3 regions of the uncultured Halovibrio sp. genome follow, and region 1 is predicted to be linked to each of the others. Evidence: predicted binding sites of a transcription regulator. Region 1 holds the regulator's gene; each other region holds the start of a gene.
The links. The regulator sigma-54, encoded in region 1, starts transcription at its own class of promoters, with help from an activator protein. The targets are predictions, from matches to a motif close to TGGCACNNNNNTTGCTNT.
Positions count from the first base shown of each region.

Region 2: a site for sigma-54 is predicted at 1,676-1,693, ahead of fliE (flagellar hook-basal body complex protein FliE). Genes of this name have one in related genera too.
Region 3: a site for sigma-54 is predicted at 2,034-2,051, ahead of cynS (cyanase). Genes of this name have one in related genera too.

Region 1 is NZ_CAJXMA010000111.1:1,182-5,610, reverse strand. It holds gene QZ501_RS14290 (HPr family phosphocarrier protein) at 1-78, opposite strand, end outside; gene rapZ (RNase adapter RapZ) at 95-967, opposite strand; gene ptsN (PTS IIA-like nitrogen regulatory protein PtsN) at 1,001-1,480, opposite strand; gene raiA (ribosome-associated translation inhibitor RaiA) at 1,496-1,804, opposite strand; gene QZ501_RS14270 (RNA polymerase factor sigma-54) at 1,871-3,436, opposite strand; gene lptB (LPS export ABC transporter ATP-binding protein) at 3,589-4,314, opposite strand; gene lptA (lipopolysaccharide transport periplasmic protein LptA) at 4,324-4,429, opposite strand, start outside.
Region 2 is NZ_CAJXMA010000037.1:18,980-23,408, reverse strand. It holds gene QZ501_RS08895 (ATP-binding protein) at 1-60, shown strand, start outside; gene QZ501_RS08890 (sigma-54 dependent transcriptional regulator) at 88-1,530, shown strand; gene fliE (flagellar hook-basal body complex protein FliE) at 1,749-2,123, shown strand; gene fliF (flagellar basal-body MS-ring/collar protein FliF) at 2,178-3,899, shown strand; gene fliG (flagellar motor switch protein FliG) at 3,892-4,429, shown strand, end outside.
Region 3 is NZ_CAJXMA010000081.1:2,769-7,197, reverse strand. It holds gene QZ501_RS12750 (DUF5924 family protein) at 1-66, opposite strand, end outside; gene QZ501_RS12745 (DUF4399 domain-containing protein) at 111-530, opposite strand; gene QZ501_RS12740 (formate/nitrite transporter family protein) at 654-1,466, opposite strand; gene cynS (cyanase) at 1,480-1,920, opposite strand; gene QZ501_RS12730 (sulfurtransferase) at 2,222-3,106, opposite strand; gene QZ501_RS12725 (DUF302 domain-containing protein) at 3,195-3,590, opposite strand; gene QZ501_RS12720 (FAD-dependent oxidoreductase) at 3,609-4,429, opposite strand, start outside.

The DNA.
Region 1 (4,429 bases):
GGCGCAGCTTACAAGTTTGGCGGCGGCGCGGGCATGCAGGCCCAGTTTGTTGATGATGGTGATGGATTCTCGGATCATTGGGTTTCCGCTGTGTTCAGGGCGTCGGTTGCGCGTGGGGCAGTTCCGTGTGCCGGACCTGGACGGTGCTGAAGGCCTGGCGCAGGTGCGCCGCCAGCTCCTCGGCCATGTAGACCGAGCGGTGCTGGCCGCCGGTGCAGCCGATGGAGATTGTCATGTAGGAGCGGTTCACCGTGTGGAATTCCGGCAACCAGCGGTCCAGAAACCCCTTGATATCCTCGAGCAGGGTCGTGGTGCCAGGCTGGCCGGTCAGGTATTCACGGATCGGGGCATCCAGCCCGGTATAGCCGCGCAGGGATTCGTCCCAGAAGGGATTGGGCAGGCAGCGCACATCGAAGACGAAATCCGAGTCGATGGGCACCCCGTGCTTGTAGCCGAACGACTGGATCAGAAGGGCCATCTGCTGTTCGTCCCGCCCCACGATCCGCTCGCGTACCATGTCGCGCAGCTCGTACATGGAGCGTTCGGTGGTGTCGATGTGCAGGTCCGCAAGCCGCGCGATGGGTTCCAGCAGGGCTTTCTCGTCCTGAATGGCCTCGGACAGCGAGCGCCCCGGTGTGCTCAGGGGGTGCTTGCGGCGGGTCGCGTGGAAGCGCTGCAGCAGCATGCTGTCCGCCGCGTCCAGATAGATGACCTCCACCCTCAGGTCCGGGTGCTGGAGCTGGCGGTAGAGGTTCTCGAAATCGGCAATGTCCGCGGAGAGATTGCGGGCGTCAATGCTGACGGCGATGTCGCTCTGCTGCTCGTCCGATTCCAGCGCCTTGCGCGTCAGCGGCTGCAGCAGTCCGATGGGCAGGTTGTCGATGCAGTAGTAGCCGAGGTCTTCCAGCACATGGAGCGCTGTGCTCTTGCCGGAGCCCGAGCGGCCGCTCACGATGGTCAGTTTCACAGCCCGATCTCCCGCTGGCTGGATGGGTCGGCGTTACGGCGATGCCTTTTCGCTGGCGACAATCAGGTCATAGAGTTCCTGCGAGTCCTGGCACTGGCGCAGGCGCCGGCACAGGCCGCGGTCATTGAACTTCTCCGCCAGCTGGCTGAGCAGCTCAAGGTGCTCACTGGTGGCATTCTGCGGCACCAGGAGCACGAACAGCAGATCCACCGGCTCACTGTCGATGGCATCGAAGTTGATGGGTTCATCCAGCGTCAGCAGCGCGCCCACCACGCGCTTGCAGTCCTCGAGCCGGCAGTGCGGAATGGCGATGCCCTGTCCGATGCCGGTGCTGCCGAGGCGCTCCCGCGCCACCAGATTGTTGAAGATCTGGTTCTCCTCAAGCTCCGGGTAGTGCAGGGCCACCCTTTCGGCAATGGTCTCGAGGATGCGTTTCTTGCTGGTCCCCGGAACACCGCAGAGGGCCAGTTCCGGGGCAAGGATGGATTCAATGGACAGTGATGAATGGACCATGGATACCGCTTGGGATCAGCGGGTGGCCGCACCGTGCATGCGTTCCACCTGCTTTTCCTTATGTTTGAGAATTTGCCGGTCAAGCTTGTCCACAAGCTGATCGATCGCCGCGTACATATCGTCGTGCTGGGCCTTGGCGTTGATTTCGCCCCCGGTTACATGGAGCGTGGCTTCGGCGGTCTGTCGCTGTTTGACCACCGACAGCGTCACCTGGGTGTTGCTGATCTGGTCGGTGTGTCGCTCAAGTTTGTCCATCTTGCTCCGGACATAGTCCTTGAGGGCTTCAGTCAGCTCGATGTGGTGACCTGAAATGTTGAGTTGCATAGTCCGCTCCTGTTTCCGGTTCGGCCCGGCCACCGGAAGGTGGCCATCATACAGGCGTCAGACCCTCTAGACGAGACGTTTGCGTTCGTTCGAGGGTGGAATGTGCATCGCCTCGCGGTATTTCGCCACCGTGCGGCGTGCCACATTGATGCCCTGATCACTGAGTATAGTCGCTATACGGTTGTCGCTCAGCGGTTTTCGGCTTTCCTCCTCATTGATGAGTTTGCGGATCATGGCACGGATGGCTGTGGACGAGCACTCGCCGCCTTCGTCCGTGCTCACATGGCTGGAAAAGAAATACTTCAGTTCGTAAATGCCACGCGGGGTGTGCATGTACTTCTGGGTGGTGACGCGGGATATGGTGGACTCGTGCATTTCCACCGCCTGGGCGATTTCGGAGAGGATCAGCGGCTTCATCGCTTCCTCGCCCTCTTCAAAGAACCTCTGCTGATGATCGACGATCTGGGAGGCGACTTTCAACAGGGTTTCGTTACGGCTCTGAAGGCTCTTGATGAACCACTTGGCCTCCTGGAGCTGGTCGCGCAGATAGGTGTTGTCCCTGCTGCTGTCGGACTGGCGGATGAGTGACGCATAGAGGCTGTTCACCTGCAGCCGGGGCGCGATCTCCGGGTTCAGTTCGATCTTCCAGCGCCCTTCCTGGCGGGTGACGATCACGTCCGGGACCACGTATTCGGTTTCTTCCTCGCCGATGGCATCCCCGGGGCGGGGGTGCAGGCTCTGGATCAGCCCCAGGACCTCCTTGAGCTGCGCCTCGCTGAGCCGGCTGCGGCGCATCAGCTGGCGGTAGTCACGGCTGCCGAGCAGCTGGATGTAGTGGCTGATCACCAGCCGTGCCTGCTTGAGCCAGGGGGTGTCCGTGGGAAGCTGATTGAGCTGGATCAGCAGGCACTCGCGCAGGTCCCGTGCGGCCACCCCGGGCGGGTCGAAGTGCTGCAGCCGGTGCAGGACCGCTTCAACCTCGTCCATCTCCAGTGGATCCTCGTCGTCCGGCGCGCTCAGCCCCTGATGGATCTCCTCAAGGCTCTGGGTCAGATAGCCGCTGTCGTCGATGCCATCCACCAGGGCGTGGGCAATGGCGCGGTCGCGCTCGGACATGGGGGTGAGGTTGAGCTGCCAGTGCAGGTGATCCTGGAGAGTCTCGCCACGGCTGTTGCGGCTCTCAAAATCCGATTCGCCGCCTTCATCCTCGGGGCGTGAGCTGGCGGGCGAGGCGGGGGCGGTCTGGTAGACGTCGTCCCAGGCGGTGTCCACGGGCAGGTTGTCGGGGATTTCGCTGTTGTCCTGCCAGTTCTCGTTCTCCCAGCTCTCGGGCTCGGCGCCGGCGGTTTCCCGTGATTCGTCTTCCTGCGATCCCTCTGACTCACCGGATTCGCGGCCATCTTCCCTGCTGTCACTGTGTTCACTGGTGTCAGCGGTTTCGCTGTCGTCAGTCCCGGCTTCAGCTTCCGCTTCGGCTTCCTCGGCGGTTTCAAGCATGGGATTGGATTCCAGCTGCTGCTGGATCTCCTGCTGCAGGTCGAGTGTGGAGAGCTGGAGTAACCGTATTGCCTGCTGAAGCTGGGGCGTCATTGTGAGCTGCTGGCCCATCTTCAGCTGCAGGGACGCTTTCATGACCATCGACTGCTTTCCCGTTACCGATTGTCCCGCATTTACGTAACCTTAATCCGACCCTGTGGCAGGCCGGCAGGGATTTTGCTTAATGTCTTTTGAATTGAGTGTACAGGCCAATTGGGCAGGGCGACAACGGTTTTGGGAGGACCGTGTCACAGACGGAATTCGTCGCCCAGATAGACTTCCTTGACCTGCTGGTTGGCGAGGATGTCCTCGGAGGTGCCGGAGGCGATGATGTGGCCTTCGCTGACGATATAGGCGGTTTCGCAGATGTCGAGCGTCTCGCGCACGTTGTGGTCGGTGATCAGGACACCGATGCCCCGGTCACGCACCTGGCGCACGATCTGCTTGATGTCGCTGACCGAGATCGGGTCCACGCCGGCGAAGGGTTCGTCCAGCAGGATGAAGGCCGGCTCCACCGCCAGCGCACGGGCGATCTCGGCGCGGCGGCGCTCACCGCCGGAAAGGCTCATGCCCAGGCTGTTGCGGATGTGGCTGATGTGGAACTCACGCAGGAGTGACTCCATGCGTTCCTCACGTTCGGCCTTTGTGAGGTCGCTGCGGGTCTGCAGGATCGCCATCAGGTTCTGCGCCACGGTCAGGCGCCGGAAGACCGAGGCTTCCTGTGGCAGATAGCCGATACCGGCACGGGCGCGGCCGTGCATGGGCAGGTGGGTGATGTCGCGGTCATCGATGCGGATGCGGCCCCGGTCATGGGGAACCAGGCCCACGATCATGTAGAAACAGGTGGTCTTGCCGGCGCCATTGGGCCCGAGCAGCCCGGCGATCTGACCACTCTGGATGCTGAGGGAAACGTCCATCACCACCGGGTGGCGGCGGTAACTCTTGGCCAGGTTCAGCGCTTCCAGTCTCGCCATGGGGTCCGCTCAGTTGCTGTTGTCGTTGCCGCTGTCGCGGCCGGGCTGGATGGTCATCTCAACCCGGTCATCCGCGTCGTCCTCGGAGCTGGAGGCGGTGACCACCCTTTCGGCC
Region 2 (4,429 bases), on a different contig from region 1:
GGTCACAGCGGCACCAGCGCCATTATCACGCTGCCGCTGGCCGCGCCGCACAACGGGTGATCCCGGGGATTCATCGGAGAAGTAGTCATGGCGAAACAGAAGATACTGATTGTTGAGGACGACGGGGAACTCCGCGAGGCACTGGTCACCACTCTGGAGGTCAAGCGCTACCGGGTCAGTGAGGCGGCCAGTGGTGAGGAAGCCCTGGAGAAACTGGCTTCGGCACCGGTGGATCTGGTGATCAGTGACGTGCAGATGCCCGGCATGGACGGCATCAGCCTTCTGGCAGAGATCCAGCGCCATCATCCCGGCATTCCGGTACTGCTGATGACCGCCTACGGCCGCATCGAGCAGGCGGTTTCCGCCATGCAGGCCGGTGCCGTGGATTACCTGGCCAAACCGTTTGAGCCACAGGTGCTGACGGACATTGTCTCGCGGGTTCTGGGAGGCCCTGCCTCTACCAGTGCCAACCGCGCCATTGCCGAGGATGCCGCCAGCCGGCGGATGTTCCAGCTGGCCCGCAAGGTGGCCGCCACGGACTCCACTGTGCTGATCTGTGGCGAAAGTGGCACGGGTAAGGAGGTGCTGGCGCGTTACATCCATGACGAATCCAGTCGCGCCTCACAGCCCTTTGTGGCCCTCAACTGCGCCGCTATCCCCGAGAATATGCTGGAGGCGATCCTTTTCGGTCACGAGAAGGGGGCCTTCACCGGGGCACACCAGACGTCGCCGGGCAAGTTTGAGCAGGCCAATGGCGGCACGCTGCTTCTGGACGAGATCTCGGAAATGGAGATCGGGCTTCAGGCCAAGCTCCTGCGGGTCCTTCAGGAGCGCGAAGTGGAACGGGTGGGTGGCCGCCGCAGCATCCAGCTTGATGTGCGTGTGATTGCCACCACCAACCGGGATCTCCAGGAGGATGTGGCCGCGGGCCGCTTCCGTGAGGACCTCTATTACCGGCTGGGTGTGTTCCCACTGCAGTGGCTGCCGCTGCGCGAGCGCCGTGACGACATCCTGCCGCTGGCGGACCATCTGCTGGAAAAGCACGCCCGTCAGATGCACATGACCGGGGTTACGCTGGACCCCAGTGCACGCCGGGTTATTTACCAGTACGACTGGCCGGGCAATGTGCGGGAACTGGACAACGCCATCCAGCGGGCCCTGATCCTGCAGCAGGGGCAGGTCATTACGGACCGGGACCTGAGCCTGGACCAGAGCATCACCGGCGCCGCACCGGCGCCGCGATCGGCTGTTCCGGAACCTGATGCGGAAGAGACTGTTGAACCGGGCGCGGAGGCTGACGCGCCTGCCCCCCAAGCCGTTGAGGCAGCCGGTGAGCCCCAGGATGCCTCTCTGGGAGATGACCTGCGCCAACGTGAGTTCCGGATCATCCTGCAGACCCTGCGTGATGAGCGTGGCCGCCGCAAACAGGCGGCCGAACGGCTGGGCATCAGTCCCCGTACCCTGCGCTACAAGCTTGCCCAGATGCGGGATCATGGCATCAACCCTGAAGAGGAGCTGGCGTTCGTCTGACGTCCCTTCCTCCTGCCTGCCCGGGCTCCGGCCCGGGCTTTTTTGTGTCAAAATCACGTCAGCACACTTTTCCATTCCGCCCCTTCCAGCCGGATTTTGCTCAGAAACTCTCTCAAGAGCCTGTAATGGAATGGAAAATTCATTCTGGCCCGTTGTTTGCTTTTCTGTCATCGAGATGAATCTGCCATGGCAGAGCCCTGAGCATTGGGAGAGGAACAATGGTTGAACGAGCTGATGTGAACTCCGTGCTGTCCGATATCCGTGCGCTGCGCGAGCAGATGCAGCAGCGCCAGCAGATCCAGCCGGACCAGCTGCGGCCGGAGCAGATGCAGCCCAGCCAGAAGCCGGGTGAGGCCCAGCAGGGCGAGGGCCCGAGCTTTATGGACACCCTCCAGGGGGCGGTCAATCAGGTTAACGAGTTGCAGCAGACCTCCTCGGACCTCAAGACCCGCTATACCCAGGGTGATCCGGATGTGGACATCACGCGGGTGATGGTCGAGAGCCAGAAAGCTTCGGTGGCATTCGAGGCCACGACCCAGGTGCGTAACCGCGTCGTGCAGGCCTATGAGAAAATCATGAACATGCCGATCTGATTCGGTTCAACGGGATATCCGCCCGCGGGCGGTGTGCGGTGACAGGAGCGCACAATGGCCAACGTACCGGCTGAAACGGAACAGACCAACCCGCCGGCCAGCGGCGGGGGAGGCGGGAGCGAAAGCAGTGCCACTGGAGGTGGCAGCAACCTGCTGATGGGCGTCAACCGGCTGACCCTGTTGCGTCAGGTGGGGCTTATCGTCGGTCTTGCCGCCAGTGTGGCACTGGCCGTGGCACTGGTGCTCTGGGCCCAGGGCTCGGACTACAAGCCCCTGGTGGGCGATATGAGTGAGTATAACCCTGCGGAGCTCACCAATGTGCTGGACAGCGCCGGGGTGGATTACCGGATTGAGCACCGCAGTGGCGCTCTTCTGGTGGCGTCGGGTGACATCCATGAAGCCCGCCTGGCTCTGGCCCGGGAAGGTGTGACCGAGGACAAGGGCATGGGCTTTGAGATCATCATGCAGGATCAGGGCCTGGGCACCTCCCAGTTCATGGAAAAGGCCCGCTTCCACCGCAGCCTGGAAGGTGAGCTGGCCCGCACCATCAGGGCCATGGGCAATGTGCGCAATTCCCGCGTGCACCTGGCCATTCCCGAGGATTCCGTTTTTGTCAGTGACAACCGCAACCCCTCTGCCTCGGTCATGGTGGATCTGGGCTCCGGAAGGCGCATGGATGAAACCCAGGTGCGCTCGGTCATCAACCTTGTTGCGGGCAGTGTGCCCCAGATGAGCCGGGAGGACGTCACGGTCGTGGACCAGCGGGGCAACCACCTGTCCGCCAATGTGAACAACGAGAAAGCCCAGGAGATGGCCCAGAAGTTCCAGATGCAGCGGCGCGTGGAGCAACGGCTCAAGGAGCGGGTCGCGGGAATCCTGGCTCCGATCATGGGGCGCGACCGCTTCAACGCGGAAGTGTCGGTGGACATGGACTTCAAGGCAGTGGAGCAGGCCGAGGAGATCTTCAACCCCGAGCAGCAGGCTCTGCGCAGCGAGCAGACTGTGGAAGAGATCAACCGCCAGGGCGAGGCCGGTGGAATTCCCGGCGCGCTCTCGAACCAGCCTCCCGGCGAAGCCGAAGCACCGGAACAGGCCGGCGGCGAGGGCGGCGGCGAAGGGGGCGGCTCCCGGAGTTCGCGGACCTCATCGACCCGCAACTACGAGGTGGATCGGCTGCTGAGCTTCACGCGCAAGGAGCCTGGCTCGGTCAACCGTATGAGCGTGGCGGTAGCGGTGGATGATCTCAAGCGCACCAACCCGGAAACCGGGGAGACCACCAGTGTCGAATGGCCCCAGGCGGAACTGGAGCGCCTGACCCGTCTGGTTCGGGATGCCGTGGGCTTTTCCGCCGCGCGGGGAGACAGCGTGACCGTGGTCAACACGGACTTCGCCGAGCAGCAGGAGCCCGAGATTGAGCCTGTGCCCTTCTATGAGCAACCCTGGTTTCAGGACAGCATCCGCCCGGTGATCGCGGGCCTGGTGATCATTGCGCTGGCCCTCCTTCTGGTCCGGCCCACACTCAAGACCCTGGCCTCCGGCGGTGGTGGTGGGGGCAGTGGTGAGGCTGGTGAGTCGGACCTTGAAGGGCTTGGTGGTCTGGACGATATTGAAGGCAGTGAATCGATCCGCTCGGCCATGGGCAGTGGCGACGATCGGCTTTTGCCCGATACCGGTGAAAGCTATGATAGGGAGCTGAACGCTGTTAAAGGCCTGATTGCGGAAGATCCCGCACGGGTAGCGCAGGTGGTTCGTCAGTGGGTGAACGCGGATGAGTGAGGAAGAGAACACAGCCGGCCGGGCCCAGCCCTCGCGCAAACTGGGCCGCATTGAGCAGGCTGCGATACTGCTGATGACCCTGGGCGAGGAGGATGCTGCGCAGATCCTCAAGCACATGGGGCCGAAGGAGGTCCAGCGGGTGGGGATGGCCATGTCCCAGCTGCAGGACGTGCCCAAGAACGACGTGAACTACGTTGTGGGTGAGTTCTTCGAGGCGGTTGGCGGCCAGACCGGTCTGGGCGTTGGCGCTGATGACTACATCCGGTCGGTGCTCACCAATGCCCTGGGCGAGGAGAAGGCCGGAAGCCTCATTGACCGGATACTGATCGGCGGCAACACCACCGGCCTGGATACCCTCAAGTGGATGGAACCCCGGGCGGTGGCGGACATCATCCGGTATGAACACCCCCAGATCCAGGCAATCGTTGTCTCCTACCTGGATCCGGACCAGTCGGCCGAGATTCTGGCGTCGCTGGATGACAAGGTGCGCCTTGATGTGATGATGCGTGTGGCCTCCCTGGAGTCCATCC
Region 3 (4,429 bases), on a different contig from region 1:
TACGTGCACGGCGGCACGCAGGGCTTTCCATTTCCAGTTGACCGGGCCGGGCAGTGGTGTACTCATAGCGAAAGGGACATAGGCTGACCGGCCCGGCAGGTCAAAGACGGTTATTCAACGGTAATGGTAATCGTCTCGGATTTGACCGGCGGCTCATGGGGCGTGTGCGTCTCATCGCCGAGCAGCAGCGTCAGCTCGTGTTCGCCGGGCTCAAGATCCAGTGTGGTCTGGGTCTGGCCACCGCCGAAGTGCCGGTGCTGGTCGTCGGAAGGAATGGGCTCATCCATTGCGGGCATCTCCTCCACGTCCACGAGCAGGTGGTGGTGGCCGGTGTTCTTCCGGTCGACCCCAGAGGGCGCCACACCCATGCCTTCAAGCCCGAAGCGGACGGTTACGGGGGAGCTGACGGTCTCGCCGTCCTGCGGGGAAATGAAATAGGCGGATGCTTCTTCCGGTGCATCGCTGGCCATTGCGGCGGTTGTGCCCAGAGCCAGTGTGATGCCGGCCAGTGTGCGGGTCAGTGCCTTCATGCTGTAACTCCCTGTGTGGATGGGATACCAGCATAAAAAGCCGGGGCGGGCGGCGGCAAGCCACCACGCCCCGGCTGGGAGGGTTATTACCGGATGGTCATCCAGTCCAGGGCGTCGCCCCGATCAGGAAAAGCTCTTCTTCGGCTGGGTGCGGACGTGAGTGGTGTACAGAACCAGGCCAACCAGTGTCAGGCCACCCACCAGGTTGCCCAGAACCGTCGGGATCTCATTCCACATGATGTACTGGTAAAGGGTGAAGTCCGCGCCCATCAGCAGGCCGATCGGGAACAGGAACATGTTCACGACGGAATGCTCGAAACCGAGATAGAAGAAGATGATGATCGGCATCCACATGGCCATGATCTTGCCGGACACGTGAGTGGAAATGCTCGCGCCGACAACGCCCATGGAGACCATCCAGTTACAGAACATGCCGCGCATGAAGAGAACGATCCAGCCGGCAATACCGGCTTCCTGGTAACCCACGGTCCGGCTTTCGCCAACGGCCATGATCTTCTGGCCGACTTCATTGATGGCTTCGGAGCCCCCCATGGAGAAGTTGAGATAGCCGAAAATGGCGATGAAGAGCGCGCCGCCGAGGTTCCCGAGCCCCACAAGGCCCCAGTTCTTCAGCATGCGCGGGAAGGTCACGCCCGGCCGCTTGTCCAGTAGTGCCATGGGCACGAGCGTGAATACCCCCGTGAGCAGGTCGTAGCCCATGAGATAGAGCATGCAGAAGCCCACTGGGAAGAGCAGGGCGCCGACCAGAAAGGAACCGGTCTGCACCGCGATGGTGATGGTGAAGATCACCGCCAGCGCCAGCGTCGCCCCCGCCATGAAGGCACGGATCAGGGTGTCCCGCGTGCCCATGTGGATCTTGGCTTCGCCGGCGTCCACCAGCTTGGTGACGAACTCGTTGGGTTGAAGATAGGACATGTTGGTTCTCCTGTTACCAGCGTTTGAAGGGGAGGAACTTGCCATCCATCGTGATCACGACCCGGTCCCCCTTGGGATCCTCCACGCGGTCCACGTGCATCTTGTAGTCGATTGCACTCATGATCCCGTCGCCGAATTTCTCGTGAATGATGTCCTTCACGCTGTCGCCGTAGATCATGCAGGCTTCATAGATGCGATAGATGAGCGGATCAGTCGGAACGGCTTTGTCCCAGTGCTTGTGGGGGCAGGTTTGCAGGGTCCGTGCCACTTCGTCGCCGAGGCTCAGTGTTGTGCACAGAGCCTTGGCCTGGTCCTCCAGCATGGTGTTCATGCCGTAGCAGCAGGAAGCCGTCCATACGGGCGACATGCCGATGGATTCGGCCAGCTGCCCCCAAGTGTAGCCCTGTTCGTTCTTGGCGGTGAGGATGGTGGCGGTCATGGTTTCATGATTCATAACAGTGCAACTCCTTGAACCAGATTGCTGCATCGATAGTGCATTTGCCCTAAAAGTGGGCGCCTGTTAGCTGACAGCACTCGTACCGTACGAGCTGTCGGTTGCAGACTGAGTAAGCAGTTGCTGTGCCAACCTGTTCTATTTTTTAAGATTCTGATTTGGAAAGATTAATTATGAGTCTGAAGGGGCAGGGAAATTACGAGAAATCGTGAAGAACGATTTCTCGTAGTCATACAACACGATTTCCCGTAGTAGGGGACCTCAATGTTGATGGTTTGTTTGTGGAGAGTAGGGGGGACTTCTAACCAGCCAATCTTTGCTTAAGGAGGGGCGCCGCAGCCCCCGGGCTACCTGATTCAATGGGTAAAGCGGGATCCTTGGCCCATTCGTTCCAGGAGCCAAGGTAAATCCGGAGGTTGCTGAACCCGGCCTGGCGCAGGGCGACAAAGGTGTTGCTCGCCCGCGCGCCCTTGAAGCAGTAGATGACGATGGGGTCGTCCGGGGCAATGCCCCTGGATGCGGCAAGCTCCCGGATGGCCTCAGGCGTCTTGAAGGCGGGGACTTCCCCATCGTCCATGAACTCGTACCACTCAAGCCATACGGCACCGGGAAGCCGGCCCTTGCGGGGAACGAAGTCCTTACCGTAGGGGGAAGAGCTCTCCCCGAGCCATTCATCCTGGTCGCGGTTATCCAGCAGGATCGCGTCACCGTTGGCCAGGATCTCAAGCATGTCATCCCTGGTCGCGAGGAGGTCGCGCTGCGGGTTGAGAGGGAAGGTTGCCGGCGTCACTGTCGGCGCTTCAGACGTCAAAGGCATGCCTGCCTCCTTCCAGGCGCGGAGGCCGCCATCGAGAATACCGGCCGTTGGATACCCAAGGTACTTGAGCAGCCAGTACCCCCGGCAGGAACCGCCGTACTGGGTATTCAGGGCGTCCTCATAGACGATGGCGGTTTTCTGGCCGTCCAGGCCCACGTTGCCGAATAGTTCTGCGAATGTCTGGTGCATTGCGTCCAGCCCGCTGTCCGTGGTCTCCGCCAGGTAGTAGAAAATATCGGACACGTTCACGGCACCCGGGATGTGCTCGGTTTCGTACTTATCGCTGTCGCGGATATCAATCAGCACCGCCTTGCCGGCGCTGGCCAGTGCGTTTGCTTCCTCAACGCTGTAAAGGATCTGCTCGGTCATGGTGATCTCTCCTGTTCCCCGCCCCTTCCTGCCTGGATGGTCGAGGCGTTATCTGAGGATGGCCTGCCTGGCCCTCCTGGATTTGCGGCTATGCCGTCTCCGGTCCGCTGCCGACCGACCGGATGATGCGCTCAAACACCGGGTCCAGTTCACGCCCGATGGCGGCCAGTTCCTGTTCGGGGAAGAGGCCAAGGTTGACGCTTGGCCGTTGCCAGTCGACCCGGACCCGGCCGCTGGCGCTCTCATAGACATGGCCGCGCACGGGTATGGCAATCCCCGCGTCCTCCCGGGCTTCCCACACGCGCGCGGCATAAGCTGGATGGAAAACCTCGAGCACCTGGTGGAAAGGGCTCTCCAGGCCAACGTGGGCGACGTTGGTCGAGGCCGGGATGTGGCACAGAAGGTACATGCCCTCGGTGCTGATGGCCTCTTTGAGTCGTTCAACCGTTTCTTTTGGCGAATAATCGCTGGCAACACGGAACATTGTGTTCGGGCTCCTGACTTATTGACCGCGCATCTGCGCTTCATACTGTTTGGCATCGCGTGTGCGCTTGCCGGACAGGGCGAAACCGGTCAGTCGATCCTCTGATCGGTGTTCCAGGACAATGTCCTGACCATCGGCCTCGCGCTCCACCCACTCGCCGTCCTCCTCGGGCGCCCATACCGCCAGGGGCAATGACGGTGTCTTGATGACGATGGTCCCGGCATTCGCCTGGTAATGTGTCTCATGGCCACAGAGGTTGGCGGCCAGGGCCTGGGCCTGCTCCTGGAGTGGCCGCACATAGGGAAGCAGTTGTCCGTTGTGCTCGGCACAGTCCCCGATCGCGTAAATGTCGGGGATGGAGGTCTGCAGCCGGGAATCAACCTGGATGCCGGTGCCCGTGGCGGCGCCCGCGAGCCTGGCAAGCTCCACGTTGGGAATCAGTCCAAGGGCGCTGAGCACGACATCGCTCTGGACCGTCTCACCGGAGTCCAGCTGGACAGCCAGTAGCCCTTCAGGGGTGGTGCGGACCGATTGCACGGTACAGCCGGTGTGCAGGTTGACGCCCTTTTCCCGGAGCGCCCAGCCGAGGGTGGCGCTCAGTGTCGTCGGGAGCAGCCTTGTCAGGGGATGACTCGCCTGGTCAACCAGATCAACCTGGTGGCCGGCGCTGGACAGGTCGTCGGCAAATTCACAGCCGATGAGGCCAGCGCCCAGGATGAGAATCCTGGAGGGTGCATGCGCATCGGTTTCAGCCCGGAAACGGCGGTAGCTGTGCAGGTCATTGACCTGCATCACCCGGTCGGCGGCATCGCCCGCCAGTGAGGGCCTGGGCTGTCGGG